3 regions of the Priestia sp. P5 genome follow, and region 3 is predicted to be linked to each of the others. Evidence: riboswitches for the same ligand, from Rfam matches in the RefSeq annotation. Region 3 holds a riboswitch; each other region holds the start of a gene.

Region 1 (10,650 bases), 230 kb from region 3:
TTCTCTTAAACCTCCTACTGTCCAATTTTTAATAATGTCGTAAACCGATGAATCAATCTGACTTTCGATTAATGCCGAGACGTTGTCTTCATCTGCGCTGAGCAGCGGGTAATTTCGAATATCAGCAAGTGTGATATCCGCTAGAACTTGCTTTGCTGCCATTCGTTCTTTCATTGATTCAGCGCTAACTCCCGCTAGCTGATCTCCAGAACGCTCTTCGTTTGCTTTGGCCATAATTTCTTTTAAGCTATAAAATGAAAATGTTTCTCCTAACAATCGTGTAGTTTTAAACATCTTTTCCTCCTTAGATATTTAATAGATTATGATGAAAAAGCGAGCGTTTTAACGGAAACGGAGATCGCCTCTCCAGCTACTGGTAACCCTAGATCAATGTAATCTCCGTGTGTAAAATCAATTTGATCTAAACAAATAATTTCTAACTCTTTGCTCTGTTTAGCTAATGCTTGTCCTAAGGCTTTTGCAATATCTTGTTCGCATAGAACAACGAGGCACTTAGCTCCCTTAAAACAAGCAATAAATTCAGCGCTTATTACTTTTGCTAATTCTTGAAGCATCTTATAGCTGCAGTAAGGAAAATGAGATAAAGCAATAGCAGCGGGGGGATCTTCTGCACTGAAAATAGTTGAAGCCTGCATACATGACGCCCGAGCTCTTTCTTGAAACAGCTGCGGATTCCACGTCTCTTCTTGCTGAACGGGTATCTCTATAATCGGAATATTTTTTAGCGGCAGCCGCTTCGACCCAATGTATACGGTTGATCCGCTAACTTCTGTATTTTGCATACCAGCACCAATTACAGTAGCGCGCGTTGTCTCAGCGGCTTGAGATATTTGGATGGATTGAAAATGATATGCTAGAAGCGGACCAATGTCTCCATGTATGGCCACTTCTTTCACGGTTTTTGGCTTTTGCTTCTCCATCATTGCTCCTACTCCTCCTGAAACCATGATCGTTTCGGGGTGTATAGAAGATCTTGTATGAGGAGAAACAAGCAGCGTGGAATTTTGATTCAGCACTTTTACATATTTCACGGTTTCTTCAGCTAGTAATTGACAGATAGACGAAAGCTTTTCAAATGTTGCTTTTTCACCTTCTCGTAGTGTTAAAGAATTATTTTTTAAAAATTCAGTTAAATAAGGTGAAATGTAGGTTACAGCACCGTCTGAATTCAGCCGAATTAATCTCCCACCTACATGCAGTGTGAACGTTTCTATCACTTTTCCATTTTGACATAAAGCGATGTTAGCAGTGCCTCCTCCTACATCAATATTGGCAATTACTGCATTTGTTTCAGCAGAACGTTCGATTGCTCCCGATCCTTTTGCTGCTAATATTCCTTCCAAGTCAGCGCCGGCTGTTGCAACAACAAAATCCCCAGCATGTTCGGCTAGATAGTGAACGATACTTTCTGCATTTTGCTTTCTAGCCGTTTCTCCTGTAATGATCACAGCACCTGCCTCCACTTGATCTAAGGAGATTCCTGCATTCTTATACTCTTGTTCTAGTAGTACCGTTAATCTTTGAACATCGATTTCAACATCGTTTAGCATAGGGGTGGTATAGATAGAACTTGCATACGTTACGCGACGATCAATAATTTGACAGCCTGGCAGCGTAAACTGATTTTGTTGATTTGCTATTAACAGCTTGCTTACAACCAGCTTTGTTGTGCTTGTTCCAATATCTAAACCTATGCTCGTGATCCATTTCTGTAGCATGCTATCAATCCCTTATCTCGTTTGAATATGGTGATTATCATAAAACAGTTTTTTGAATATTTCACTAACTATGTTATCAAACCTGACACATTTTCGTGTAAACAAAGGTGACAAATGACAAAAAAAAGACTAAACCTTGGTAGATTTAGCCTTTTTTATTATGAGTGTGATTTAGTTACAATCATTCTTGATGCCGATGGGATTAATAGTGAAAGGATAATTAGACATGATAGCAACGACCCAATCATCGAAATCCCGTTTATCGAGAAAGAATACCATAGAATAGGCATTCCTTTTGGGGCAGCAAATCCCCAAAATATTAAGCCTGCAATGAAATGGCAAAAATAACGAGCAAAACTTCCTATAATTAAAGATAAGATAATAAAAAAGAAAGCTTTTGATCTTTGATTATTAGCTAAGTATCCTTTAATAGAACTAGAGAAAATCCCGCCAAATCCAATAAAGGTAACAGCGATAATATACTCTATAAAAGCTTGCAATGGGGTTAAAATATATGCATTTCCTAAAGCTAATTGCAATATTCCCCATAAAAATCCGGATAAAGCTCCTCCTTTGACTCCCCATCGAAAGCACATAATAAAAATAGGAACCATAGAGAACGAAATGCTTACGCCTATTGCAATTTTTATAGAAGGTAAAAGATCAATTAAAAAAGCCAATGCTGCAAAAATAGCTATTTCAATTTTAGCCTGTAAAGGTAATGCTTTATTCACGTTTCTCACTCCTGTTTTTGAATCATTCATATCAAACGGTTTACACAGGAGTAAGCAAATATATGCTACTATTCCCACATTCCTACGCTAGCGTTAACTAACAGGTTCTAAGGGTCTGAACAATTTGTTCACTCTCAGCACGTCGGCTCCCCCTGTGGTACGTTCGGATATTTATGTAGTATTATGACAACACTCATTATACCATATGTAACAAAATAGATTCGAGAGATTTCAAAGATGTTTCTATTTTCTGAATCTATTTTTTATAATGACAATCGTTTTAGTATTTGTTATACTTCTTTTATGTCAAATGAATATAAAAAACCCTCATCCTAATCGATGAGGTAGAGGTCGCAGTTTTTAATAGTAAAGTAACGGAAATGCAGAGAACATTGAGGATGTTGCTTGAAAGGAAAAATTGCCGAAGTTTAGATCACTTCTCGGTTGATTTAAGCTGGGGCTGTCTCCGAACAGGAACAGAACTGTCACATCATGCGAGTGATGTGAAGAGCTATCTTCACGGAAGGTTGACGCGGTTTTCAGATTTAAAAGCGCGCACATATACTGCGGGCTTTTTTTATGTTATCCCGTCTCTTTCCGTACATTCGAAAGGAGTATTTATCTATGCAAGAGCAGCAAGAATTAAAACGTGGGTTGAAATCTCGCCACTTAACGATGATTTCATTAGGAGGAGCCATCGGAACCGGCTTATTCCTAGCAAGTGGTGGAGCAATTCACACAGCAGGACCTGGGGGAGCGCTTTTAGCTTACGCTATTATTGGTGTCATGGTTTACTTTTTGATGACCAGCCTGGCGGAGCTCGCAGCTTATATGCCTGAAGCTGGTTCGTTTAGTACGTATGCGTCTCGATTTGTAGATCCATCCTTTGGTTTCGCTCTCGGCTGGAACTATTGGTACAACTGGGCTATTACAATTGCAGCTGAATTATCTGCTGGAGCCCTTATTATGAAATTTTGGTTCCCGAACTCTTCTTCTATTTTATGGAGTGCCCTGTTTTTATTAATTATGTTTGGGCTTAACTACCTTTCTGTAAAAGGATTTGGCGAATCTGAATTTTGGTTTTCATTAATTAAAGTAGTAACGGTTATCATCTTTTTAGTTATTGGTATTATGATGATTTTTGGTATCTTTAACAATGAAGCGCCAGGTTTTAAAAACTTCACGCTTGGTGATGGACCGATTCACGGTGGATTCTTTACTGTCTTAGGTATTTTTATGGCTGCTGGTTTTTCATTCCAAGGAACAGAGTTGCTTGGGGTCGCGGCTGGAGAAAGTGAAGATCCGGAAAAAACGGTTCCTCGCGCAGTTAAACAAGTCTTCTGGCGCATCTTGTTATTTTATATTTTAGCTATTTTTGTTATTGGAATGCTTATTCCATACACAGCGGATTCATTAGCAAGCGATGATGTGCGGGTAAGTCCGTTTACTCTAATATTCGAACGAGCAGGTCTGGCGTTTGCGGCATCGGCTATCAATGCCGTTATTTTAACAGCCGTTTTATCTGCTGGTAACTCAGGTATGTATGCTTCTACGCGTATGCTGTGGAACTTAGCGAAAGATGGAAAAGCACCAAGGTTCTTAGCAAAAGTGAATAAACGAGGCGTTCCAGTTAATGCCTTAATCGCAACGGCACTTGTCGGTACACTTGCATTTGGTGCTTCATTTTTTGGAGACGGTGCGGTATACACATGGTTACTTAACGCTTCTGGTATGTCTGGTTTTATTGCTTGGTTAGGAATTGCAATCAGCCACTATCGTTTTAGAAGAGCTTTTGTTGCCCAAGGTCATGCTTTGAGTGAACTTCCATATCATGCAAAACTTTTCCCGTTTGGTCCTATCTTTGCCTTTATTTTATGTGCTGTTGTTATTTTAGGTCAAAACTATTCGGCGTTTATGGGTGATTCGATTGACTGGTACGGTGTACTTGTTTCTTATATCGGACTTCCTTTATTCTTAATTGTTTGGTTAGGATACAAATGGACGAAAAAGTCAAAACTTATTCCGTTAAAAGAATGTCAAGTAACAGTGAAAAAATACGAATAAAAAAAGCTCTCTATTCTTTTGAATAGAGAGCTTTTTTTATGTGATCTGATCAGCAAAATGTAGAGATATATAGGCGGGCTGTTTTTTCATAACAAGCATATAACCTTTGAGGGGACGATTACGATTGCAGTAATCAGCAGCTTCTATATAATAAATATGCTGAATTAACCTGCTTAAATGGGTTACAAAAGATGGAAGTTGATGAGTAGGAATGCTTTGGATGTAGTCTATGATTTCTTGCTTAGTTTGAAGGCCCGAACGAGTACATTGTAACAGATGAAAAAGCGGATCTGCTGTTATAGTAGATAGTTCAGAATTGTGTTTGATTCTATTCAGCTGGATATGCAGTTCTTTTTTGGACCATCTTTTTGGAATAGCTCTTATATGCTGATATTGAAAATGTGTATTCATGATAGCTAACACCTTTCGTATTAAAATAATAAAATGACTTATTATTTTAATAACCTTTACACATGAAACTAAAACGTTACAATGTGTAAAGGTGTCATACATCTTATAAAATAAGCTGATAAAAAAGCACATCTTGCCACTGATCGAATTTCCAGCCTACTTCTTTAAATTCTCCGCAAAATGTAAAATTAAATTGCTCATGCATTTTGATACTGATATCATTCCCTTTTGTAATCCCTGAAATGACAACGTGATGGTTGAGTTCTTTAGCCAATTCCAAAATTCGCTTCATAAGCTGTTTTCCAATGCCATACCCCTGCTGATTTTTATCAATATAAATCGATAGCTCTACCGTTTGAATGTACGCTTCTTTATCTCGATAAGAAGAAAGCGAAGCATAGCCCGCTACTACCCCATCTTTTTCCGCAACAATAAGCGGAAAAAGTTCATTGCTAATATGATTATTAAACCAGCCCCTTCTTTGTTCTACCGTTACAGGCGTTAAGTCAAAAGTAGCAGCACTTTTTTGAACGGACTGATTATAAATTTCAACAAGCATAGGTAAATCTTCTTCTTTAGCATAACGAATGATCATATGTACAAACTCCTTATAGTATAGAATTATCTTTATTTTACTTCTTTTAATAAACATAATCTACATAAAAAAACCGATGTGCACATGCACATCAGTTATGATTTTGAGCATATTGAAAGGTTTGAAGAACTTGAAGTGTCTCTTTTGTAGAAACGACCGTTGCAAATTCCTCATGCAAAGAAGACAGTGCGAATGTATGTACATCTTCTGCAGGAAGCCTTGTCTTTCCATCGTAGGACATACAATCAAAGCAAGCTGTTGCATCGTTTACAACGTACGTCCTGTACCCTAGATTTCCAGCCATGCGGGCAGTCGTAGAGACGCAGTGATTAGTAGTTAGTCCTATTAAGATAAGCGTATCATAGCCATTTGCTTTTAAATAACTGTCTAGCTCTGTTCCAATGAAGCAGCTGTTCACGTGTTTGCGAATTAAGTATTCATCTTCTTGTGGACCAAATCCTTCCTTGAATTGAAACCCCTTCGAACTTGGGTGTAAAGGAGAATCTGGATTTTCCGAAGCATGCTGTACGTGAATGACAGGATAATTTTGGCGCCTCCATGCTTGCAGTAGCGTCAGCATATGTTTTTCTGCCTCTAGATTATTTCTTTCCCCCCACTGTGGTGAATAAAATCCTTCTTGCACATCGATAAGCAGCAGCACTGGCCGGGAACGTAGCATAAGCATCATCTTCTTTCGTCTTTATTTTAAAATGGAAATAACGTATGTGCACCCATCAGGACCAGCTTTTGACGAATGAACCGTTTGTTTCGGTAAATGTATTCGATCTCCTGCCTGACATAGAACCGTATCACGTTCAACTGTAAAGTAAATAGATCCTTCAAGGATATGAAGAATTTCATCAGTTGGATGCGTATGAGTCGGGTGCGTTTGAAAAGCAATGTCATGCTGCACTTCAACGTATCCAGTATACGCCGGAAGCAGCTCTTTAATTACTTCTTCAAACTTTCCGCCAACTCCTTTTTTAATAGAGGCTTTTTTTACGTCCATGCTGCTCACTCCTTTTTAATTTAAACGGACATTGTCCGGTAGTATGGTTATTATTATCGTGTAAAAAATATTGCTTCCACTCTCTGTTTTCCTGCTGTCCATACCAGCCTAACTCAGGGTGAGCTGCTACGTCATCATATGTTTTTAAGCGATCGCGGACGACTTTTTGTACATGCTTCCCTATTTTTGAATCCCCTGTCATACCTTCAAACACCCACCGCGGCTGAAATGTAATCATAAATCCTCTGCTCTTACGGCTTTTACGTAAAGAATGAGCAGGCGTATTACAGACGACAAAAATAGGTTCTCCGTGAAAGCAAAATTCCCATAATGCATCTTTTGGGTCTCTTGGAATGTCTTGCGGCCATTTCTTTTGATCAATTTGATGAAGAAACGTCAGCGTATCCCAAAACATCGTTTCATACTCTTCCATTGAACGTTCTTTATGTTCAGGCTTAAAGAATAACACAAAGGATGTATAGCGACCTATGGTCTTAAACGTATCTATGTATTCTCTAAGTGCCGACGCTGCATTCCTAATATCTTGGTAGTTATAAGGAGTAGTCACAAATGAAAAACGCAGTAAATCTTTTTTAAAGCCTTCTACCCCTAATATACAAGGAAATGGATTTTCTTCTGATAATATATCGCTTTGGAAATATTGAAAAGCATCTTTTCCCCAGAACGGGACATGCGTTGACTCTAAAATCTCATTAGCTCGAAAAAGCATTTTTGATGCCATTAAAACCCTCCTTATGGAACTCAACGTTACATGTGTATTAAAAAAAAGAAAGTTTATGAGTATTTTTAACTAAATCCCGCTTCTAAATTATAAAACTCTAATCTATATATATATAAGCTACTGTTGGACAAGTTAGAAAGGAGGCTGTGTTTTTGGAGTGGTTTTTGATTGCTATAAAACAAATAATTCTAGGTGTTAGTCTCGCAGCACCGGTAGGTCCAATCAATATAGAGATGATTAAAAGAGGTCTGACAAAAGGATTTTGGGCTTCTTGGCTAGTTGGTTTAGGGGGCATGACGGCCGATATCTTATTTATGCTTCTCATTTTAATAGGGTTAACGCCTTTTGTTCAAATGCAGGCTGTTACGGTTGTCCTGTATGCAACGGGTTTTGTCATGCTCACATTTGTTGGCTTTCAAAGTATGAAGCAAGCTGTCTCTCGTTCCTTTTCAGTAGATGTAAATAACCCTTCTGTTAAAAAAGATAAGTCGTTTTTTACAGGTTTTTTTATTGCTCTTATGAACCCTTTAAATATTGTGTTTTGGTTTGGTGTATTCGGGTCAAGCTTAAGCGAAAGCCTCCAAAGTCAAACGTGGTTATCTGTCTTTTTTCACAGTTTCTTTATTATCTTTGGCATCCTTCTTTGGAATTTAAATATTGCGAGCAGCATTCATTTTACAAGAAAATTTATCACGCCTAAGCTTTTTCGCCTCATTACGTTAGGTGCTGGTTTTCTACTTTTTTTATTTGGCTGCCAATTCGGTTTTAAATGTGTATCCTTACTTATCGGCTGAGCTTTTATTGATGAGTTCAATAAGGGTGTCATTTACTTTCTCACGTTCATCATAAAAAAGACCGTGTCCACTATTTTCAAATGAAAGAAGTGTAGAAAATGAAATATGACGATTCATAACTTTTGCAAGATCAAATGGACAAATTTGATCTTTTTTTCCGTGTAATATATATGTCTCAGCGAAAATTTGACTCAAATCTTCCCGCAAGTCTTCGTCTCGTAAAGACACCGCAGTTTTAATCGTTCCATGGCCAGATGCCTCTAAACCTAAATCTTGAAACCATCCTCTAAAAGCTGCGCTGGTAGGCTGATTAAAAAATTTTTTCCCAAAGTCTTCAAGCATGTTAGGACGATCTCTATACGTATTTTGAATAATTGTATTTACTTCTTCAGCTGGAAGTCCATATGGAAAATCAGTTTTTTGAATAAAGCTTGGAGCCGCTGCCCCTAATAAAATTAACTTCTTCACGCCATATCCTAAGTGTCTACTCATATATCGTATGGCAATGGCTCCCCCCATAGAAAAGCCTACGAGCGTATAATTTTTAAGTCCCAGTCTTTCTACTAACATGCGAATATCATCCGCTAATTGATTATAAGAATAGCCCGTGAAAGGCGCATCTGATTTTCCGAATCCTCGAAGATCAGGAGCGATACATCGAATACCTCGGGCCGGCAATGTTGTAAATTGATATTCGTACATTTTAGCGTTAACAGGCCATCCATGAAGGAAAAGAACGGCTTCCCCTTTTCCAATGTCCCGAACAAAAAGTTTAGTCTTAGGAGTTACGTGAATAAAATAGTTCATGTATAACACCTCCTAGTTGTTCTTTTATATATATGTTTAGGACAATTGGAACATTCAAAAGTTTCTTAGGTGCTTGTGTAGGAGGTGTATTATGTTTATTTGGGATGAGGAGTAGGGTAATTCTTTTATATTGTTTATTTAGAACATAGTTTAATTTAAAAATATTGAACAAAAAAAGTAGTAAAGCTTTAAAAACTTTACTACTTTTTTTGTTATTTTTCTTCCAGCCACACATCAACTAAATTGCCAGCTTCGCTTTGGTCCAATACGAACGAACCGTTGCTGTATCGGTCGCTAGCTCGCATTGTAGACGGATCAACCTGCTCGATTTGACCTTTAGATGATTCCACTATCATATAATGTTCTTTAGAGATTGCTTTTACTTTTGCAATTTGATGCGGATTAGATTTTAGTTCTCGGACCATCACTAGCCCTCGTTTTGCTCGTGATGATTCTTCAAACTCAGTAATTTTTGTCTTTTTCACAGCTCCTCGCTGCGTGGCGATAAATAATTCAGTTGATAGAGCTTCATCTTCATCGAAGATAACGCCGCTTACAACATAATCATCGTCTTTTAAGTTAATTCCTTTCACACCAGAAGCGCGAGTTCCTACAATATTGATTTCTTCTTCCCGGAAACGCAGTCCGTAGCCAGAGCGAGTGGCAATAAACACTTGTTTTTTACCATCCGTTTGATATACATCGACTACTTCATCATCACCTTTTAAATTAACGGCGACAAGAGCTTTGGAGTAGCGCTGTGCTTTATATTGAAGTAATTCTGATTTTTTGACCATACCATTTTTCGTAAAGAAAAGCAGATACTGATTTTCTTTAAATTCTTTTACCGGTATCGCCTGTACAATTTGCTCTTCTTTATCAATTGGAACAATGTTCATGATATGCTGCCCCATGTCTTTCCACCTGATATCAGGAAGTTCGTGCACTGGCATATATAAATAATTCCCTTTGTTTGTGAAGATGAGCAGGGTTTCGGTTGTATTAATTTCATACTTCGCTAAAATTCGGTCCGTATCTTTCATACCGAAGTCTTGCCCGTTAGACGCGGCGTAAGAACGAAGGCTTGTTCGTTTTACGTATCCGTCTTTTGTGACTGTCACCATCACTTCTTCAGATGGAACCATCACTTCTAGATTAATCTTAATTTCTTCGATTTCCGCTTCAATTTTTGAGCGGCGTTCTGTACTGTATTGCTTTTTTACACGGCGTAATTCTTTTTTGATTACATTAAAAAGTTTTTTCTCGCTATGTAAGATTTCTTCTAACTCGTTAATTTTAGCACCTAGCTCTTCAGCTTCCGCTTGTAGAGCTGTGATGTCCGTATTTGTCAAACGGTATAATTGAAGCGACACAATCGCTTCTGCTTGAGGTTCTGTAAATTCATATTTGGCAATTAAATTATTTTTAGCATCGCGCTTATCTTTAGAAGCTCTGATGGTCGCAATAACTTCATCTAAAATCGACAGTGCCTTAATCAATCCCGCTACAATGTGTTCACGTTCACGTGCTTTTTGCAGTTCGTACTTAGAACGATTTGTTACCACTTCTTTTTGATGATCAATATAAGCATCAAGAATGTTAGCCAAGCTCATAAGCTTTGGTCGCTTTTTAGCAATAGCAACCATGTTAAAATTATACGGTACTTGCAGATCCGTATTTTTATAAAGATAGTGAAGTACTCCTTGAGCATTTGCATCCTTTTTTAATTCTACTACGATGCGCAGACCGGTACGA
Region 2 (10,650 bases), 2.2 Mb from region 3:
GAAAATCTTACCTTGATCTCCTGCTTAAATGAAAATGACTCTTTCCAATGATCCATGTCTTCAATATACGAAATATTATTCATCTGTATTTCCTCCGTTCGTCATAGACAAAATAAAACCTCTCCGCTTGGAGAGGTTTTGAGTGATTATACTTGATCGCTACCAAAGAAACTTCTGAATGCTTGAATTGTTGTATCGCGGTTCAAAGCTGCGATTGAAGTAGTCAATGGAATTCCTTTTGGGCATGATTGAACGCAGTTTTGAGAGTTCCCGCAGTTCGCTAGTCCTCCATCACCCATAATCGTCTCTAAACGTTCTCCTTTATTTAACGCACCGGTTGGATGGGCATTAAACAAGCGAACTTGAGAAAGCGGTGCTGGACCGATGAAGTTTGACTTATCGTTTACATTTGGACAAGCTTCCAAGCAAACGCCACATGTCATACATTTGGATAACTCATACGCCCACTGACGTTTCTTTTCAGGCATACGCGGTCCTGGACCTAAATCGTATGTGCCATCGATTGGAACCCAGGCTTTTACTTTTTTTAGTGAATCAAACATACGGCTGCGGTCCACTTGCAAATCACGAACCACAGGAAATGTTTTCATTGGCTGTAAGCGAATTGGCTGTTCTAATTTATCAACAAGAGCTGTACATGACTGACGAGGTTTACCGTTGATGACCATTGAACAGGCTCCACATACTTCCTCTAAACAGTTCATTTCCCAGTTTATCGGAGCAACCTCTTTACCTGAAGCATCAACAGGGTTACGTCTGATTTCCATCAGTGCTGAAATAACGTTCATATTCGGACGATACGGAATTTCAAACTCCTGATTGTAAGGAGCAGATTCAGCTGAATCTTGACGTGTAATAATGAAGCGCACTGTCTTTTGGACTGTTTGTTGTTCACTCATTGATTAACGAACCCCCTCTTGTTGTTTTTTTGGTTTTTCATCTTTTTTCTTTGTGTAGTCGCGCTTACGCGGTTTGATTAACGATACGTCAACCTCTTCATAATGGAAAGAAGGAGCCGTTTTCTTATCGACAAAAGATGCCATTGTTGTTTTTAAGAATTCTTCATCGTTACGATCTGGGAAATCCGGCTTATAATGAGCACCGCGACTTTCGTTACGATTGTAAGCTCCTAGCGTTACAACACGTGAAAGCTGAAGCATGTTTTGAAGCTGACGAGTAAATGTTGCCGCTTGATTACTCCATTTAGCCGTGTCATTAATGTTAATACGATCATAGCGTTCAATTAATTCTTGAATCTTTTCATCTGTTTTTAACAGTTTGTCATTGTATCGTACGACTGTCACGTTGTCAGTCATCCATTCCCCTAGCTCTTTATGAAGAACGTATGCATTTTCTGTACCTTGAAGATTCATGATATTGTTCCATTTTTCTTCTTCTTCTTTCACATGACGATCATATACGCTTGAAGAAATAGCATCTGCGCTTTTTTCCAAACCATTGATGTATTCAACCGCTTTAGGACCGGCAACCATACCACCATAAATAGCTGATAATAATGAGTTTGCTCCTAAACGGTTCGCTCCGTGCTGTGAATAATCACACTCACCAGCTGCGAATAAGCCAGGAATATTTGTCATTTGATCGTAATCCACCCATAAACCGCCCATTGAATAGTGTACGGCTGGGAAAATTTTCATTGGTACCTTGCGCGGATCATCGCCCATGAATTTTTCGTAGATTTCGATGATACCTCCAAGTTTAATGTCTAACTCTTTTGGATCTTTATGTGAAAGGTCCAGATAAACCATGTTCTCTCCGTTAATTCCTAACTTCTGCGCTACGCAGACGTCAAAAATTTCACGAGTTGCAATATCACGAGGTACTAAGTTACCGTATGCAGGATATTTTTCCTCTAAGAAATACCAAGGTTTACCGTCTTTATATGTCCAAACGCGTCCGCCTTCTCCACGAGCAGATTCACTCATAAGACGAAGCTTATCATCTCCTGGGATAGCAGTTGGATGAATTTGAATAAACTCTCCGTTTGAATAGTATGCACCTTGCTGATACACGATAGATGCTGCTGAACCTGTATTAATAACTGAGTTCGTCGATTTTCCAAAAACAATTCCAGGTCCACCTGTAGCCATAATGACCGCGTCAGCTGGGAACGTTTTAATTTCCATTGATTTTAAATTCTGTGCAGAAATTCCGCGACAGCTGCGCTCATCGTCAAGAACAGCACCTAAGAATTCCCATCCTTCGTACTTTGTCACAAGTCCGGCAACTTCATAGCGACGAACCTGCTCATCTAATGCGTACAATAATTGTTGACCCGTTGTTGCTCCAGCAAAAGCCGTACGGTGATGCTGCGTCCCGCCAAATCGTCTGAAGTCTAACAAACCCTCAGGAGTACGGTTAAACATAACACCCATGCGGTCAAGTAAGTGAATAATACCAGGAGCTGCTTCACACATTGCTTTTACAGGTGGCTGGTTGGCTAAAAAGTCTCCGCCGTACACTGTGTCATCAAAGTGTTCCCATGGTGAATCCCCTTCACCTTTCGTATTTACGGCTCCGTTGATTCCACCTTGCGCGCAAACTGAGTGAGATCTTTTTACCGGAACTAGTGAAAATAAATCTACTTGCTTGCCAGACTCAGCAATTTTTATTGTTGCCATCAAGCCAGCTAAACCGCCACCGACTACGATGATTTTTCCGTTACTCATCGGAACCCCACTCCTTCAAAACCTTAATTTTATGCAAATGCGAATAATGTACGAACACCTACAAATGTAAGTGCTAAGAAGATTGCTAATGTCACATAAGTTGAAATTCTTTGAGAACGTGGTGTTACAGTTAACCCCCAGCTAACTCCAAATGACCATAGACCGTTTGCAAAGTGGAAGATCGTAGATACAACACCAACTATGTAGAATGCAAGCATTGCCGGGTTGCTTAAAATTCGTTCCATCATTTGAAAATCTACTTCTTTTCCAAGCGCAGCTTGTATTCTGGTTTCCCATACGTGCCATGTGATGAAGATAAGTGTGATTACACCTGAAACACGCTGAAGGATAAACATCCAGTTACGGAAAAACCCATAGTTGTTAACGTTTGTTTTAGCAGTGAATGCGATGTAAAGACCGTATATTGCGTGAAAAACGATTGGTAAGAAAATAATGAAAATTTCTAGAGCATAGCGGAAAGGTAAGCTCTCCATGAAGTGAGCTGCTTGATTAAATGATTCTTCTCCCTTTGTCGCGAAATGATTCACAACTAAATGCTGTGTTAAGAAAATCCCGATTGGTATTACCCCAAGTAATGAATGGATTCTCCGATATTGAAACTCTCTGTTTGCCGCCATCTGCGTAGACCCCCCTTAGTTAAATGAACATAGTTTGTGAAGAACTTTCTTACTCCCACTAGACAAATAGATTAATCGTGAATACAGGAAATGAAAACCTTTGCATTTCCTAATAAAGTATGTGACAGGTTAATTTTACTCCCATCGATTAAGAGCGTCAAGGCAAGATGTTTAAATCTTCTATAAAATATAAATTTATAAAATTTTATATTTGTTAACGCTTACTATATTGATGTTACAGATTTTTTCTTTCTATTATAATATTGCTTGCCACAAATAAGTAAGCGTTTACTTTATACTTTTATTGTAAACAAGTTCACAAAACATTTACACAGGTAAAAGTACCCTTTTAAAAGGTATATTATGGATTTTTCATCTTTACATCTAACTCTTTTTACCATAATAAAGATCCTCTTACATTTTATTAAAAAAATGCGTGAGAGGTTTTTTAGATTTGTATATAATAGTAGTAAAGAAAGAGGGGAAAGCATGAGCAATTTACAAACAGAATCACAGCAAGAACTTGAAGAGACGATGGAAACATCAGAACCTAATGTCACAGCTGAAACAGAGAGAGCTCTTGATCACGTTTCATATTTCGGATACAGCCTTTTGCGTGACGTGTTAATTCCAGAGCTTCTTGGAGACGAAACGAATACCATTTCATACTGGGCAGGAAAACACCTTGCGCGGAAATACCCGTTAAATACAATGGATGAAATCGTCGCTTTTTTTAAAGCAGCTTCCTGGGGAACACTGACGCTTGCAAAAAAAGATAAATATTCACTAGAGCTTGAGTTATCAGGTGATGTGGTCAGCAAAAGATTTCAGCAGGAAACTTGTTCGTTTCATCTTGAGTCAGGATTTGTGGCTGAACAGATTCAGCGTCAAAACAACTGCCTAACAGAAGCCTACTTAACACATAAAGAAAAGAACGGAAAAGTGCTGATTTCCGTGCAGTGGGACCGAAAAGATATCTTACCTACCGAAACGCGTGCGGAGCGTTATAAAAAATAGGAAATATGTATATATAAAAGACGTGGAGATACCACGTCTTTTTCTTTTCTTTATACTTGCACTGCCTGCTGCTCTTCTAATTCAAATGCTACGTGAAGCGTCTCAACAGCTTTTACCATATCAGCGTGCGGTACAACTGTAGATACTTTGATTTCAGACGTGCTGACCATCTTCACTTCAATTTTCTCTCCTGCCAGCACTTCAAACATTTCCGCTGCAACGCCTGGATTAGAAATCATGCCGGAGCCGACAATCGATACTTTAGCCAGACCGCTTTCATGTTCAATACGCGTATATCCTAAAGTAGATTTATACTCTTTTAAGACGGCAAGAGCGGCATCTACGTCTACGGTTTTAATAGAAAATGAGATAGAGAGACGATTATTAGCCGTTACGTTTTGAATAATAATATCTACATTTAACTGTTCTTTTGCTAATGCTGTAAAAATAGTAGAAAGAGTTTGCAACTCGTTGTTTAACCCTTCAATTGTCACTCGTGAAATATTATCTTCAAACGCAATTCCTCTTACGACTAAGTTTTGTTCCATTGAAACTTCCTCCTCAACAATCGTTCCATTCTCGTTTTCTAAGCTTGAACGCACTTCTAGCGGTACCTGATAATTTTTTGCAAACTCAACAGCGCGCGGATGCAGCACCCCTGCTCCCAAATTAGCTAATTCTAACATTTCGTCATATGAAATAGATTGAAGCTTACGAGCATCTTCTACATAGCGCGGATCTGTCGTAAATACTCCTGTTACGTCTGTATAAATATCACATTTTGCAGCTTTTAATGCTGCGGCAAGAGCTACTGCCGTCGTGTCAGAGCCGCCTCGACCTAATGTTGTAATGCTTCCATCTTCTGAACAGCCTTGGAATCCAGCTACTACTACGATTCGACCTCTATCTAATTGGCTTTGGATACGAGTCGTGTCAATGTGCTGGATTCGTGCATTGCTGTGAACTGCTTCCGTCCGGATACCAGCTTGCCAACCTGTTAGCGAAGTTGCTTCATGCCCTTTGCATTGAAGAGCCATTGTTAACAGGGAAATCGTTACTTGTTCTCCAGTTGTAAGAAGCATATCCATTTCGCGTTTGCTTGGACTGTCCGTAATATCACTTGCTAATTTCACCAGTGCATCTGTAGTTTTGCCCATTGCCGATACAACAACAACTACTTGGTTACCGCGCTCTGCTTCTTGAATAACACGGTTTGCTACATGTTGAATACGTTCAACAGAACCAACAGATGTTCCACCAAATTTTTGAACGATTAATGCCATAATTTTGTTCATTCCTTTTCAATAAATTTGCATATGCAGGATGATGAGAAGCTAAATTTTTTTACTCAGACAATAAAAAAAGCAATGAGATGAGCTCTCATTGCTTAACGAACGAAAATTATAAAACATAACCGTCCACTGCCGTGAGATAGCTCTCCAAGAATCTACATCTTGACAATCCTACGTTTATTCAACGCAGAACCAGCAATCATTACTATGAGGTAATGTTCACTTCGGCAAATTTCCCTTTCCGCATCATTCATAAGGGCTCATACCCTTCCTGATACGTACTGATTAAATTTGCACCTCTATCTTCACTTCATTTGATGAAGTGTCGTATGAAATTAGTTAATAGCTTATCAAATATTTTCTATTATTTCAAGACTATTTTTGCAATGTTTCATAAATTTTTTCAGCAATGTTTTGAGGAACCCCAGAATTCCGAATATCTTCAACCGTTGCTTCTTTCAATTTTTTCACCGAACCAAAATGCTTCAATAAAGCTTTTTTACGCTTTTCTCCCACTCCCGAAATGTCGTCCAGAACTGACTGAAAAGCGGACTTAGAGCGCACTTGACGGTGGAAGGTAATCGCAAAGCGGTGAACTTCATCTTGAATTCGCTGAAGCAAATAAAATTCTTGACTATTGCGTTCGAGCGGTATGATTTGAGGAGGCTCACCAATCATCAGGTTGGAGGTTCTGTGCTTATCATCTTTGACAAGACCTGCTGTAGGCACTAAAAGTCCCAATTCATTTTCAAGAACGTCCTGTACTGCAGCTAAATGCCCTTTGCCTCCATCTACAACAATTAAATCCGGAAGCGGAAGACCTTCTTTTAACGCTCTGGAATACCGTCTGCGAACGACTTCTCTCATGGAACTGTAGTCATCTGGTCCCTGTACGGTCTTAATTTTATATTTGCGATACTCTTTCTTTTCTGGTTTCCCATCAACAAAAACAATCATCGCAGAAACGGGATCTGTCCCTTGAATATTTGAGTTATCAAATGCTTCAATGCGGTAAGGAGCTGCAATTCCAAGCTCTTCTCCTAACCGTTCAACTGCGCCAACCGTGCGCTCTTCATCTCGTTCAATTAAATAGAATTTTTCACCGAGCGCAATTTTTGCATTTTTACACGCAAGTTCTACTAATTCTTTCTTTTTGCCTCGCTTTGGATGCTGAACCTCTACTTCTACTAATTTTTCAGCCAACTCTGCATCAATCGTTGCTGGAACCAGCACTTCTTTTGGCTTAATATTTTTAGCATAAAACTGACCGATAAAAGTTAAGAAATCTTCTTCTGGCTCTTTATAAAAAGGAAACATAGAAACTTCTCGCTCAATTAATTTCCCTTGACGAATAAAGAAAACTTGAACACACATCCAGCCTTTGTCATAAGAATAGCCAAATACATCTCGATTAACAAAATCATTAAACGTTACTTTTTGCTTTTCCATTGTCGCTTCAATATGGGCAATTTGATCTCGATATTCTTTAGCTCGTTCAAAGTCAAGTTCTTCTGAAGCTTTTAACATTTTTTCAGTTAACTCTGTTTTGACATGCTCATATCCACCATTTAAAAACCGCGTGATATTTTCAATAATTTGTTTGTTTTGCTCTTCTTTTACTTCTTTTACGCAAGGAGCTAGACATTGCCCGATATGGTAATACAAACAAGGTCTGTCTGGCATGGTAGAGCACTTTCTTAATGGATAAATGCGATCAAGAAGCCGCTTTGTTTCATTTGCAGCTTGAACGTTAGGATAAGGACCGAAGTATTTCCCTTTATCTTTTTTTATTTTTCTTGTAATGACAAGTCGGGGCTGTTTTTCAGCTGTAATCTTAATAAAGGGATAACCCTTATCATCTTTAAGCATGATATTGTATTTTGGATCATGCTTTTTAATTAAATTCATTTCTAAAATAAGCGCTTCTAAATTAGAAGATGTGACGATATACTCAAAATCGACAATGTCGTTTACAAGTCGAAGCGTCTTTCCGTCATGAGATCCGGTAAAGTAGGAGCGCACTCGATTTTTTAATACTTTTGCTTTTCCTACGTAAATGACCGTTCCATATTTATCTTTCATCAAGTAGCAGCCGGGCTGATCCGGTAAAATAGCCAGCTTTTCTTTTAAATAATCGTTCATATTTTTCTCCTTCCTCTTCTCTTACTCTGTCCATCTATACATTCGCTTATGAAGCGTAACCTACATTCTTTCCTGCTTTACAATACATGCACATAAGCCGGATTTATGACGGTGTTCCCTACATCTAGTATAAAACAAACGAACGCATATTCGCTAAATAAAAGTATTCCCAAAAGAGAAAAAGTGGAGAAAAAGAAAAAACCTAGCCTGAGCTAGGTTTTGACTTACGCGTGTTTATTAATTAATTCTGTTAATGCTTCTTTTGGTTGGAAACCAACTACTTGGTCAACTTTCTCTCCATCTTTAAATAATACTAAAGTTGGGATACTCATAACACCAAATTTTCCAGCCGTTTCTTGGTTTTCATCAACGTCTACTTTCACGATTTTAACTTTATCGTTAAGTTCGCCATCGATTTCTTCAAGAACTGGAGCAATCATTTTACAAGGGCCACACCATGGTGCCCAAAAGTCAACAAGCACTAGGCCTGATTTAATTTCATCTGTAAAGTTTTTATCTGTAGCATGTGCAATAGCCATTTTAATTCCTCCTAAATATATGCAATATCCAAATTCTACTCACAGTATATCACCTTCAAATAAGGTTTGCTAACTTTTTGCTTACATTTATACTGTTTATTCTCCGCTCTAGTTTGTACAATTTACATAAAAACATACGTAGAAAATTTCGTTTTCTACGTAATAAAAGAGATTGAGACCTAACTAAATCAACCGAATCTAAAAGCGAACAGATTGGATAAATAAGCTCGTACAAATCACTTGTTCCACCGCTGTTGATTTCCGTGCAAGACTTCGCTTTCCGCGGGCGGCCGATGAGCCTCCTCGTCGCTTACGCTCCTGCGGGGTCTCATCTATTCCGCTTTTCCCGCAGGAGTCTTCGCCTTGCCCTCCAATCACCAGCTAAAAGCAACTACGTCCATGAAAAAATCCGAACGATTAATCGTTCGGATCTTCCTTCAACAAAAATACGTTTGTCCTAGCCTCTTTTACTATTTACGCAGACTGTACTTTCAGCTTTTTAAATTCCTCCGTTAGCAGAGGCACCACTTCAAATAAATCTCCCACGATTCCGTAATCAGCTACTTTAAAAATATTCGCCTCAGGATCTTTGTTAATGGCAACAATAATTTTTGAGTTTGACATGCCGGCCAAATGCTGAATAGCTCCCGAGATTCCGCAGGCAATGTATAAATCTGGTGTGACTACTTTGCCCGTCTGACCGATCTGAAGGGAATAGTCGCAGTAATCTGCATCGCATGCTCCGCGAGATGCCCCAACAGCTCCATTTAATACGTCCGCTAGTTCCTGGAGAGGTCCAAAACCTTCCGTGCTTTTTACACCTCGCCCCCCTGCAATCACGACTTTTGCCTCGGATAAATCAACCCCTTGCGTTGCTTTACGTACAACTTCTTTTACAACTGTACGCAGGTTTTTGATTTCAACATTTAAATCCTCTACATCACCTGTACGTCCATCGTCTTTTGCAAGCGGTGAAATATTATTTGGACGAATCGTGACAAACGTAAAAGCATCGGTCATGATTTTCTTTTCAAATGCTTTACCAGAATAAATTGGGCGGGTGAAGACTACTTGATCCCCTCCAACTTCTACATCCGTCACATCGGAGATAAGTCCTTTGTCTAAGCGAGCTGCCAGTTTTGGCGCTAGGTCTTTGCCAAGAGCCGTATGGCCAAATACGATAGCTTCAGGCTGTTCACTTTCAATGATGGCTAATAACGCCTGAGCGTAACCATCCGATGTATAAGCAGCTAAATCTTCATGCTCCGTCACAACAACTTTATTCGCTCCGTACGCAATAAGCTCTTCACTTAAAGCTTTTACGTTCTTTCCTACTAACGCTGCAACAATTTCTCCACCGTCTGCTACAGTAGATGCTGCAGAAATCGCTTCAAACGATACGTTTCGTAATCCCCCATCACGTGCTTCTCCTAGAACTAACACTTTGCGTCCCATTGCAATACCCCCATTGTTTTGACTTTTGACTTATTAAATGACTTTTGCTTCCTTATGCAGTAAATTGACCAGTTCTATCACTTGATCTTTTATATCTCCTTGTAATACGCGTCCTGCGTCTTTTTTCGGAGGCAAATAAATTTCAATAGTCTTTGTTTTTGCTTCTACATCATCTTCATCTAAATCTAAATCATCCAATTCCACTTCAACCAACGGTTTCTTCTTCGCTTTCATAATCCCTGGAAGAGATGGATAGCGAGGTTCGTTAAGTCCCTGCTGAGCTGTTACTAAAAGAGGAAGCGACGTTTCAATAACCTCGGAATCACCTTCCACATCGCGTACAACAGTCACTTTTTCGCCTTCGATATCCAATTTTGTAATGGTCGTAATATAAGGGATCTCTAACTGTTCTGCTACGCGCGGTCCTACTTGGCCCGAACCTCCGTCAATCGCTACGTTTCCTGCCAAAATCAAGTCAGGAGATTGTTCTTTTAAGTACTGTGCCAGCAGCCTAGAAGTCGTATACTGATCGCCATCTTCTATGTCATCTTCCGTATTGATTAAAACCGCTTTATCTGCTCCCATAGCCAAAGCTGTTCGGAGTTCTTTTTCTGATTCTTCCCCTCCTACACTCACGACCGTAATCTCCCCGCCATGCTTTTCCTTTAGCTGAATAGCTTCTTCAACTGCATACTCATCGTAAGGATTAATAATAAATTCAGCCCCATCTTCAACAATTTGACCATTTTTTAATGAAAGTTTCTCCTCTGTATCGAATGTTCTTTTCACTAACACATAAATATTCATTCAATTCCCCTCCTAGGCTTATTTTCCTAAAAATTTAGGCTGGCGTTTT
Region 3 (10,650 bases):
GCCAGTCTTTTGTATCTAAATCAGGGAGATGCAAGTGGACAATTTGCGCTTTTTGAAAGCTTGCTAAAAATTTCACTCCAAGAGGCTCTAGTAATTGACTTGCCCACGCTCCTGCTGTCACGATTGTTGTACTTGCTAGAAGGGTTTGTCCATTTACAGCAACGCCCGTTACTTGATTATTTTCATAAAGTAGTTCTGCGTTTCCTTCTATTATTTTTGCACCGTTTTTCTTCGCTGCATTCACAAGTGCGTTTCGAAGAGCTCTTCCGTTGACGCGAGCGGCTCCACTAATATGAACTGAACTGTATTCTTCCGAAAGAGCCGGAAACAAAGCCTGTGTTTCTTTAGCGGATAAACGTGTAATCTCGCCTATTTCGGGCGCTTCTTCCCGACGCTTATATGCTCGTTCTTCCATTTTTTTAAGCTTTTGTTCATCAGTATGTAAGCTAATTGCTCCTACTCGCTTATATCCCGTATCCGTTTCTCCATCTTCTTCTAATTGCTGAATTAATGTTTGATAGTACTTGGCGCCGCCTTTTGCTAAGCGGTACCATGCTTTATTTCGACGCTGCGAAAGCCATGGACAAACAATTCCTGCTGCTGCATCAGTAGCTTGACCAGCATCCTGGCGATCTATCAATGTCACATCTGCTCCTGCTTTTGCTAAATGATATGCTGTAGAAGCTCCAAGTATCCCAGCTCCAACTACGATGTATGTTTTCATACCAAAACACCCTTTTCTTTCTTCTAGTATTCTCATGCTATATGTATGCAATTTTAGCATAGCAAAAAAAGAAGTCCCATACTAGGCGAAGCTATTTTGAGCTTACTTTTACGTCTTGCTGACTTTGACATATAGCTCCTTTCATCTTGTAAACAAAAGTGTTAGAAGTTCTTTTACGGAGATTATAGCAGGGTGAAGACAGTCATAAATAGTGGTAGTATGTCTTTACCGCTGCTGCTTACGGCTTTTCTATTATAGTTTCTGAATAAAAGCGGAGAGAATAAAATTTCTATAATATGTAAATAAAAAGAAATAACCATTATTTTAAGGAGAGCGTATGCAATCTTCATTTGTATTATTTTTCATCATTCTTGGTTTACTATTTGGCAAGTGGCGAAGGTATCAAGAATACTATCCTACTTTGCTGTTTTGGGTCACGGGGAATTTGCTTTATGAAGTGCTGCTGTTTCATCACCGCGTATGGGTATTTCACCCTGTTGGTATTGATCACCTTTTTCTACCCGATCACCTAATGGTTTCCCTTGGAATAACCTTAATTATTTATCCGTTTGTTATACCGGTTTTTTTAGGAAGGCTGCCGCTGCATGTAAGCGGCCGGCTGTGGTGGATTCTTTTGTGGGCGCTTTTATTTACTGTGATTGAGTTCATTGCTTATGTTAATCACAGTATCACTCATCATTATGGATGGTCGCTGCTGTGTTCTTTTCTCTTCAATATTGTCACGTTCTCACTTTTAGTCATTCATCAGAAGACAGCACTGGCTGCTTGGATTCTATCTGGAAGCTTCATAGCTTTCTTATTTATTTTTTTTGATATTCCTATGCCTTAACTTTTCGTTGACTAGACAGCGGAAAAAGAAATATAATAGGAATTACATTTAAATATAATTTTCCTCTCTGAGAATAGAGGTGCATGAAATCAAGAGTCACTTATTGGAGACTAATGGAGTCTGTGAAGATAAGTAAAAGGGATTTCGTGCCGAAGTATATAAACATCCATTGTGTTCATATACTGGTTCAGTATTGAATAAATGCTGAGCTGTCACAAACCATTTGGTTTGTGGAGAGCTATTGAAGAGATGTTGATGCCTAGAATGTAATAATACTTTATTATTATGAAACCAAGACGCGTGAACATCACTTCACGGGTCTTTTTTGTGTTTTTCTACTGACCATCAAAGTTCAAAGTTATAGTTGAATGATTTAAATGGAGGGATACGGATTATGTACTTACATGGAACGAGTAAAATTAACAGCAGCAATCATTTAGAAATTGGGCAGTGCGATACGGTCGAACTGAAAAAACAATACGGCACTCCTCTATACATCTACGATCAAGAATTAATTGAGACGAAATGCAAGGCCTTCCATTCAGCCTTTCAAAGAAGCGGATTTTCATATCAAATCGCCTATGCAGGGAAAGCGTTTCTTTGTATGGAAATGGCTAGCCTTTTAACGAAGCTTGATATGTCATTAGATGTGGTCTCAGGAGGCGAATTATTTACAGCTCTTGAAGCTGGATATCCAGCTGAACGCATTCATTTTCATGGAAATAACAAAACGATTGAAGAAATTGAAATGGCTCTTGATGCGAATATTGGCTGTTTTGTTGTTGATAACTTTACCGAACTTGAAGTTTTGCATGCCTTAGCAGCTGAGCGCAAACAGAAAGCATCTATTCTTCTGCGTGTTACTCCAGGGATTGAAGCCCACACACATGAGTATATTATGACCGGACAGGAAGACTCCAAGTTTGGATTTGGTCTTTCCAATGACCAGGCTATGAAAGCGGTAAGTTCTGCGTTAGAAAAACCTTACTACGATCTTTTAGGCATTCATTGTCATATTGGTTCGCAAATTTTTGAAGTAGATGGTTTTTCTCGCGCCATTGATATTTTAACTGATTTCTTATTCAGTATTCGTGATAAAATGGAGTTTGAAGTAAAAGTTTTAAACGTAGGTGGTGGTTTTGGTATTCGTTATACCGAAAGCGACTCTCCTCTTCCAGTTGAGTATTATGTAGATGCACTGACAGAAAAGCTAAGCCGTACGTTAACTGAACAGAATTATACCCTTCCAGAAGTCTGGATTGAGCCTGGAAGAAGCATCGTAGGAGAAGCGGGTACAACGCTTTATACAATTGGCTCAACGAAGGAGATTCCGGGTGTACGCAAATACGTAGGAATTGACGGCGGTATGACCGATAATATCCGCCCTGCCCTTTATGATGCAAAACATGAAGCTGTCTTGGCTAATAGAGTGACGGATAAAAAAGATGAAACAGTATCAATTGCGGGGAAATGCTGTGAATCAGGAGATATGCTTATTTGGGATATCGATTTACCGCGCGTTAATCAAGGAGATTTATTAGCAGTGTCCTCTACAGGTGCCTACAACTATTCAATGGCTAGCAATTACAACCGTATTCCGCGCCCTGCTGTTGTATTTGTGAAAAATGGAGAAGCTCGTCTTGCTGTAGAGCGAGAAACATACGAAGATTTGGTGCGTAAAGATGTAAAGCCAGTCGTTACTACGTATGCAATGAGCAAATGATAGCCGTTCTTGCGTAGTAAAGAAGCTATTGTTGTTTGGAGGAAATCTAACTATGGTTTTAAGTGTATTTAAAACGTACAGATCATCGCTTATTCTGCTTCTCGCTATTTTAATTGGCGGGATAGCAGGATATGCTATCGGGCCCGATGTGGCAGTCGTAAAGCCCTTTGGTGATTTGTTTCTTAATTTAATGTTCATGATTATCGTTCCCCTTGTCTTTTTTAGTGTGGCTTCGGCAATTGCAAACATGAACGAAATGAAACGTCTTGGTAAAATTATGCTAGGTATCGCCGTTGTGTTTGTCGCCACTGCTGCTGTTTCAGCCGTTTTAGGCTTTTTAGGCGCATCACTTTACAATCCGCTACATAATGTAGATACTTCTGCCATTAAAGAATTGATGGGTGACAGTGAAAATACAGCTGAAAAAATGACGCTTTTAACTCAGCTTGTTGGTACATTTACTGTACCTGATTTTGTTCAGTTATTTTCGAAAGAGCATATTTTACAATTAATTGTCTTTGCCGTTATTTTCGGTATTGCTACAACAATGGCTGGTGAAAAAGGACAGCCTATGGCGAAATTTCTGACTTCGGGTCAAGAAGTATCGATGAAGGTTGTTAAAATTGTGATGTACTATGCCCCCATTGGTTTAGGATGCTATTTTGCTACTGTAGTAGGAGAACTTGGACCAAAGATCTTACAAGGGTACGCTAGAGCATTTATTCTTTATTTATTAATTGCAATCGTTTACTATTTCGGTTTCTTTACGCTATACGCATGGATTGCTGGCGGTAAAGCAGGAATTAAGCTGTTTTGGAAAAATGCAGCTGCTCCTTCTATCACCGCTATTGCTACCTGTTCTTCTGCTGCATCTATTCCAGTCAATTTAGATGCAACAAAGAAAATGGGTGTGCCGCTGGATATTGCTGAAACGGTGATTCCACTAGGAGCAAACACCCATAAAGATGGTTCTGTTATCGGTGGTATTCTAAAAATTGTTTTCTTATTCAGTTTGTTTGGCAAAGATATGACGTCTGCTATGAGTATTTTGAGCATATTAGGCGTAGCCTTTTTAGTTGGAGCCGTAATGGGAGCAATTCCTGGAGGCGGTATGATTGGCGAAATGTTAATCATTACAATTTATGGATTTTCCCCAGAAGTTCTGCCCATAATTGCGGTCATTTCCACAATTATTGACGCCCCTGCTACGCTTTTAAACAGTACGGGAAATACAGTAACAGCGATGCTTGTTACAAGGTTTACAGAAGGAAAAGACTGGATTAACAAAATTATCACCACCGATAAAGTCGCCTAGCAAAAAAGCAAAGGGAACAGTCTTAGTGACTCTCCCTTTGCTTTTTTCGTGTGCAGTAATATCGGTAGCGGTGTATAAAGTCTGTAAATACGCACATTCTATAGGTATGTTTCATAACCGGACTGGAGGTGTCGTCTAATGAGTAACGCTGCAGGAGGTTCAAAGAAAAATCAACCGAATGATGCGAATCACGTAAGCGCAGAAACAAAGGCTCATCAAAAACGTCTTACTGAGCAAAACAAACAAGAGCATCAAGCTGAAGAACGAAAATAAAATGACGTTAAAGAGCGCAGCGCCTGCGTTCTTTAACGTCATTTTATTTTCAGAGAGAACTTCATACCCCCGCTCGTTATGGGGCTATCGTACAACCTCCTTTCGAACTTTTACATATTCTATTAATAGGTTTGTAAAAGGAGGAATGATATGATGTTTTCTTGGCTAGAGATTACAGCCGCAGCCTTTGGACTTTCAGTTATTTTAATAAGTTTTGCATTTTTGCCCGAACGTACAGGCAAAAATCTTTATATTCCTCATCAGCTAGTAGCGAAATCCATGTTTCTCTACAAAAAGATTATTCGTTTTATAAATCAATTTCGACAGAAACTTTAGTTCATTTCCTTTCCCTGTTTTTATTCATTGGATATATCCTCCCCCTTTTTAATCAGCGCATTTACAGTAAATAATTTAATGGTTAAAATAAAGAGTAAAGAAAAAGGATAAGCAGTTTGCAGAAATGGAGTTTCACATGGAAATCAGAGACTTAGAATACTTTATAGAGGTAGCGAACCATAAAAATTTTACAAAGGCAGCGCTGCAAGTTCATTTGTCACAAACGGCTTTAAGTAAAGCCGTCAAAAAAGTAGAAAATGAACTAGGATTTGAGCTTCTTGATCGCTCAACAAGAGAATTAAAGCTAACTGATGCAGGAGAAGTCGTGTATCATCAGGCAACTAAAGCTCTGTCGGTGTTAAAAGACATGCCTCACTTGTTGGGAGATTTAATGAACTTGCAAACAGGGCAAATCAAGATGGGCGTCCCTCCGCTCATCGGGACCTTGTTTTTCCCGAAGATTGCAAAAGCATTTAATGAACGATACCCTAAAGTATCTCTAGAGCTTATTGAATTTGGAGCAAAAAAAATTGAAGCACTTGTGGAAGAGGCTGGTGTAGATATAGGGATTGTTATGCTTCCTCTCACAAGCGGTCATGATGAACATTTTCACGTATACCCGTTCGTTAAGGAGAGATTCCTTTTATACGCGCATAAAAACCATCCTTTAGCGAAACGTTCTTCCGTCTGGATGAAAGAATTGGAGCATGAAAAATTCATTATGTTCAGTGAAGAATTTACGCTGCACGACCGGTTAATTCAAGATGCTTTAAAATCAGGCTTTGTGCCTTCTATAGCGTATAAAAGTTCTCAATGGGATTTAATTATTGAATTAACAGCAGCAGAACTAGGTATTGCTATTTTACCCGAATCGCTTTATGCCAAAGTGAAAGATCCCAATATTACTACCGTACCTATTGCAGATCCTGAAATGATGTGGGAACTTGGAATTATTCTGTTAAAAGAACGCTACAGTTCATTCGCTGTACGAGAATTGATTAATTTTTTAACCGAAAAACAAATGACAGATAAATTGGGGCCCATTTAAAAAGAGTCTGGAACAAAAGTATGTTAGTTGAAGGACAATCCGAACGAGTTTGGTTGAGAATCCAACTCGTTCGGATTTTTTCGTGGGGACGCTGAACGTAGGTTTCATGTATGTATTTGCTTCTAGCTGTTGATTGGAAGGCAAAGCGGAGACTCATGCTGGAAAAGCGGAATAGATGAGCCTCCCCGAAAGCGTAGTCTTACACGGAAATCAACAGCGCTGTGACAAGTAGTCCAGCGCATGGATCCCATTTGTTCATCTTTAGATTGGATGGATTTAGTTATGTCTCCGTCTCTTTTTATGTGTAATACAAATTTTATCATTCAACAATCCCTACAATGAATCCATCATAGCCTTTGCTTCCAACGGTTTGTATAGCCGTGGCGCTGATTCGTTTTTCTTGAGCCAGAGCATTCATAAATTGGCGAATTCCCTTTACATTTTCATCTTCACTTTCTGAGTTCACCACATGCCCTTGACGAACAACATTATCACAAATAATCGTACTTCCTCTTTTCGATAATTCTAGAGCCCACTTTAAGTAATTTGGGTTATTCGGCTTGTCAGCATCAATAAAGATAAGGTCAAACGGCTCTGTTCCCCTATCCTTTAATACAGCTAATGTATCAAGCCCGGGGCCGACAATGACTTCTACTAAGTGGCTTACTCCCGCTCTTTTTAAATTAGCTCTTGCTACTTCTGCATGCTGAGCGTTTAATTCGAGCGTAATCAGATGTCCGTCTTTCGGAAGAGCTCTGGCTAGCCAAATCGTGCTGTACCCTCCAAGAGTACCAATTTCCAAAATACGTTTAGCTCCTTTTAAAGAAGCTAACAAATGCAGAAACTTTCCTTGACTAGGCGATACGTCGATGGCAGGTAATCCAGCCTCTTGATTCGCCTTCAATACCTCATCAAGAATAGGGTCAGGTTCTATGAGCTTATCATTCATATAAAGATCCACTTCATTCCAAATTTCATATATAGACATTTTCATACTCCTCCACATAAGTGATAAAAGCTTTATTATTATTTCAAAGATAAGAATATGTTTTTCTCATATTCAGCTTGTTGCCGTAATCGTTCGTATTATGAATGTGTTCTAGCTCTCTAATAAACTATCCTGCTCGCTCTTAAAAAGAATTGTTATATGTCCATAAAAAAAGACCTTCAGAGAGGTCTTTTTTATCTTTAAATAATCGTAGCTCAATCAGTAGAAAATAGCCGGTACCTTTCTACCGGCTATTTTCTAGAAGACATCTTATTATCCGTTATGACTGGACTTAAATACTATCGGTGTACGTTCTGTTTCTATTTTCCAAATCATGTGATGATATCCCTTGCTCCAGTAATCTTTTACTAAATAATGTGGTTCGCCAAATGTTTTTTTCCATACTTTCTGAGCATTCTTGTATCCGCTATCCAAACAGATTTTTTTAATTTCTCTGCTTTGAAGCGTAAGCAGCATAATATGTACAAGCAGTGTTCCTACACCTTTTCTTTGGTACTTTGGATGAACAAAAACTGTGCCGATTTCAATCCATCCTTGTAGCTCTCCTTTTGTACATGCCATAATTAATTCACTAGCAGGACCATATTCAATACAGCCAATAATCTTATTGGTGCACGTATCTATTCCGAGCCAAAAGAATCGATGTTTTCCACCGCTATCAAGGTCACTTTTTAAATATTGTTCTTTGCTTTCAATTTCTATTTGTATATCGCTCACCATGTCAGATAAACCCTCTTTCTGAAAGGTATCTGTGATTACTTCATTAAAAAGCTCGTGAAGTTCTGCGCGGTCCTCTATTTTTGGTCTTCTTATTTCAATATGATGCAATGTTCATTCCTCCTTGTTATTTCACGGCAGAATATGAAGCTTTACCATTATTATTTATCCATATATGTTGATAATCCTTTTCTCTTTCTACAGTTTTTCCAATAAAAAAGCACGAGAAACTTTGAGTTCTCGTACTCTTTTATAATATGGATTCTGCTTTTCTATTGGGAACTGTTAATACGGATTCACAAAGCTCTGTATTTTACATACGAATTCAGAAAGATTTTCCTTTATTTCTTTATCCTCTGTTTTCTCTACTTGCTCTTGTATAGCGTCAATCATTAAACGTGCTTTTTTAGGATCTATAGACGCCTGTTGGCTGCTATTATTTGATAAACTCTTCAAAATTTGATTAGTCATTTTGTTTTTATCATGAATATAAAATAACATTTGAGGAACTTGATTAATTAACAAATTTACGTATCTACGAAACTCCTCTATCTCATATAATTCTCTTGAATTACCTTTAAAGCCATCAACCGAAAGCATAAGACTTTGATAGCCTTTGTCACTGCGTTGATTAAGTGCTTTAATCACTTTCAAAAATCGATCGAACTTTAGATAGCGTATTTCGTCTTTCCTTAATTCTAAAAATTCAATTTCTCCTTTTTCCAAAAAGGGATCCTTGATAAGACTATTATCATTCATATACATTCTCTCCCTACTAATTTATTAGTTGCAGAGCTTGTTTTGAATTCATTTGTCTATCGTTTTAGTAATTGTTTACCTCTTTTAGGGCCATTTTAAAACCTTTATTTGTAAAACGCTTACATAAATGTTCTCAATTGCCTATCGCGTTGAGGTCACCCTGCTTATTATCTGATAAATAACGAATGAAAAAGAGCTCCTTTACAGAAGCTCTTTTTAAAAAAATTATAGGGATACTGATAACTTTATATCTTATTTGTCTCTTTTAATATCGCTAATAAGTATTCCCATGTCTTAATAGTAGACGGAATGCTCAGGTGCTCATCAGGCGTATGAACGTCGTACATATCGGGTCCGAGCGAAATGGCGTCTAATCCAGGGATTTTTTCTAGGAAAATACCGCATTCAATTCCAGCATGGATAGCGATGATCTCCGCCTCTTCTCCATACTTTTCTTTGTAAACCTTTTTACATAATTCACGAATTTTTGAATCTCCATTGTACGCCCATTCAGGATAATTACCTTTTGTTTCAACTGTTCCTCCGACTACCTGAGCAAGTATGCGCACTTGGCTTACTATTTTTTCTTTTAAGCTTTTTACTGAGCTGCGAATTTCATTTTGAAAAACAACCTCAGATTCTGTTGTCGTGATCACACCTAAGTTGGTAGAAGATTCTACCAATCCTTCAATATTCATACTCATGCTTTGAACGCCGTTTGGTGTTAGCATAATAGCTTGTACAATTCGTTCTGTCGTTTCCTTTGTAAAACATTTCTCAACAGAAGAAGATTTGTTTATTTTTACATATACGCTCGGATCAGCCGCTTGTAATTCATTTTTTACTATTTCGTTCCACTCACGAACCTTATTTTCTAGCTTTCCTACCTCAGAAGGCTCAACTGATAGAATTGCTTCTGATTCACGGGGAATCGCATTTGATTTTAATCCGCCGCTAATGCTGCTTAAAGAATAGGGAAGTTCTTGCTGTAAATCATATAAAACTCTCCCTAGCAGTTTATTAGCATTTCCTCTTTCTTTATCAATTTCCATTCCAGAATGTCCGCCACGCAACCCACTGATGCTTAAGCTATATGTTTCTGAGTTATTGGAAGACGATTCCCAATTTACAGGAATGCGAAGCACGCCTTTTACCCCGCCCGCGCTGCTGACGAGCAGCTTTCCGTCCTCTTCTGTATCAAGGTTAATGAAGATTTCCCCTTCAAAATAAGCTGGATTTACAGCAATGGCTCCACCCATAGTCGTTTCTTCCTCAGTAGTAATGACTACTTCAAGAGAGGGGTGAGCTATATCATGAGCATCTAATAAAGCTAGTGCATATGCAACCGCAATCCCGTTGTCAGCTCCTAGCGTAGTACCATTTGCGTAAAGCATCTCTTCCACAATTCGCAGTTGAAGCGGATCTTTTTCGAAATCATGGACAGTTCCTTTATTTAACTCGCATACCATGTCCATATGTCCTTGCAAAATGATAGCTGGAGCATCTTCATATCCTTTAGTTGCCGGCTTTTTAATAATTACATTTAAAGCCTCGTCTTGTATAACTTCAAGGCTTCTTTCTTTTGCAAAAGAAACTAAATAGTCACTAATTTTCTTTTCATTTCCAGATTCTCTAGGAATAGCTGAAATTTCGTTAAAAAAATAAAAAACCGGATGTTTAATTAATTCATTTACTGTTTGCACCATATGTATCATCCTTTCTAATCTGTAGGCTTTTTTTATGTATAGCCTAGTTATATATATTTTAACGTTGATTAACTCGATAGAATAGATATAACATAAAAAAGCATAAATGAGCTCATTAGACTCCTTTATGCTTTTAATGACTTATTCTATTTTTTATTGAGCTGTATATCCGCCGTCCATTACTACCGCT

What was found. Region 3 has a riboswitch for lysine ahead of lysA (diaminopimelate decarboxylase). Riboswitches for the same ligand answer to the same signal wherever they lie in the genome.
Region 1: it holds a riboswitch for lysine, as region 3 does, so the genes downstream of both, MMB69_RS11885 (amino acid permease) here and lysA (diaminopimelate decarboxylase) in region 3, are expected to answer to the same signal.
Region 2: it holds a riboswitch for lysine, as region 3 does, so the genes downstream of both, MMB69_RS00880 (aspartate kinase) here and lysA (diaminopimelate decarboxylase) in region 3, are expected to answer to the same signal.

Annotation. Positions count from the first base shown of each region.
Region 1 covers NZ_JAKWFJ010000001.1:2,189,030-2,199,679, reverse strand. The annotation lists gene MMB69_RS11900 (ethanolamine ammonia-lyase subunit EutB) at 1-294, opposite strand, end outside; gene MMB69_RS11895 (ethanolamine ammonia-lyase reactivating factor EutA) at 321-1,739, opposite strand; gene thiT (energy-coupled thiamine transporter ThiT) at 1,898-2,503, opposite strand; TPP riboswitch at 2,536-2,636, opposite strand; lysine riboswitch at 2,811-2,995, shown strand; gene MMB69_RS11885 (amino acid permease) at 3,098-4,537, shown strand; gene MMB69_RS11880 (hypothetical protein) at 4,574-4,948, opposite strand; gene MMB69_RS11875 (GNAT family N-acetyltransferase) at 5,052-5,543, opposite strand; gene MMB69_RS11870 (cysteine hydrolase family protein) at 5,635-6,222, opposite strand; gene MMB69_RS11865 (cupin domain-containing protein) at 6,244-6,552, opposite strand; gene MMB69_RS11860 (YqcI/YcgG family protein) at 6,527-7,294, opposite strand; gene MMB69_RS11855 (LysE family transporter) at 7,447-8,088, shown strand; gene MMB69_RS11850 (alpha/beta fold hydrolase) at 8,074-8,895, opposite strand; gene parC (DNA topoisomerase IV subunit A) at 9,108-10,650, opposite strand, start outside.
Region 2 covers NZ_JAKWFJ010000001.1:173,475-184,124, reverse strand. The annotation lists gene MMB69_RS00905 (acyl-CoA thioesterase) at 1-83, opposite strand, end outside; gene sdhB (succinate dehydrogenase iron-sulfur subunit) at 147-920, opposite strand; gene sdhA (succinate dehydrogenase flavoprotein subunit) at 924-2,711, opposite strand; gene MMB69_RS00890 (succinate dehydrogenase cytochrome b558 subunit) at 2,741-3,349, opposite strand; gene MMB69_RS00885 (YslB family protein) at 3,839-4,366, shown strand; gene MMB69_RS00880 (aspartate kinase) at 4,417-5,649, opposite strand; lysine riboswitch at 5,791-5,968, opposite strand; gene uvrC (excinuclease ABC subunit UvrC) at 6,034-7,800, opposite strand; gene trxA (thioredoxin) at 8,025-8,339, opposite strand; gene MMB69_RS00865 (hypothetical protein) at 8,538-8,717, opposite strand; gene MMB69_RS00860 (electron transfer flavoprotein subunit alpha/FixB family protein) at 8,814-9,794, opposite strand; gene MMB69_RS00855 (electron transfer flavoprotein subunit beta/FixA family protein) at 9,828-10,601, opposite strand; gene MMB69_RS00850 (enoyl-CoA hydratase) at 10,620-10,650, opposite strand, start outside.
Region 3 covers NZ_JAKWFJ010000001.1:2,417,079-2,427,728, forward strand. The annotation lists gene MMB69_RS12995 (NAD(P)/FAD-dependent oxidoreductase) at 1-724, opposite strand, end outside; gene MMB69_RS13000 (CBO0543 family protein) at 1,062-1,574, shown strand; lysine riboswitch at 1,641-1,823, shown strand; gene lysA (diaminopimelate decarboxylase) at 1,969-3,297, shown strand; gene MMB69_RS13010 (dicarboxylate/amino acid:cation symporter) at 3,350-4,612, shown strand; gene MMB69_RS13015 (hypothetical protein) at 4,751-4,885, shown strand; gene MMB69_RS13020 (hypothetical protein) at 5,036-5,221, shown strand; gene MMB69_RS13025 (LysR family transcriptional regulator) at 5,358-6,269, shown strand; gene MMB69_RS13030 (hypothetical protein) at 6,392-6,592, opposite strand; gene MMB69_RS13035 (O-methyltransferase) at 6,589-7,275, opposite strand; gene MMB69_RS13040 (GNAT family N-acetyltransferase) at 7,531-8,106, opposite strand; gene MMB69_RS13045 (hypothetical protein) at 8,281-8,754, opposite strand; gene MMB69_RS13050 (aminoacyl-histidine dipeptidase) at 9,000-10,460, opposite strand; gene MMB69_RS13055 (3-hydroxybutyrate dehydrogenase) at 10,614-10,650, opposite strand, start outside.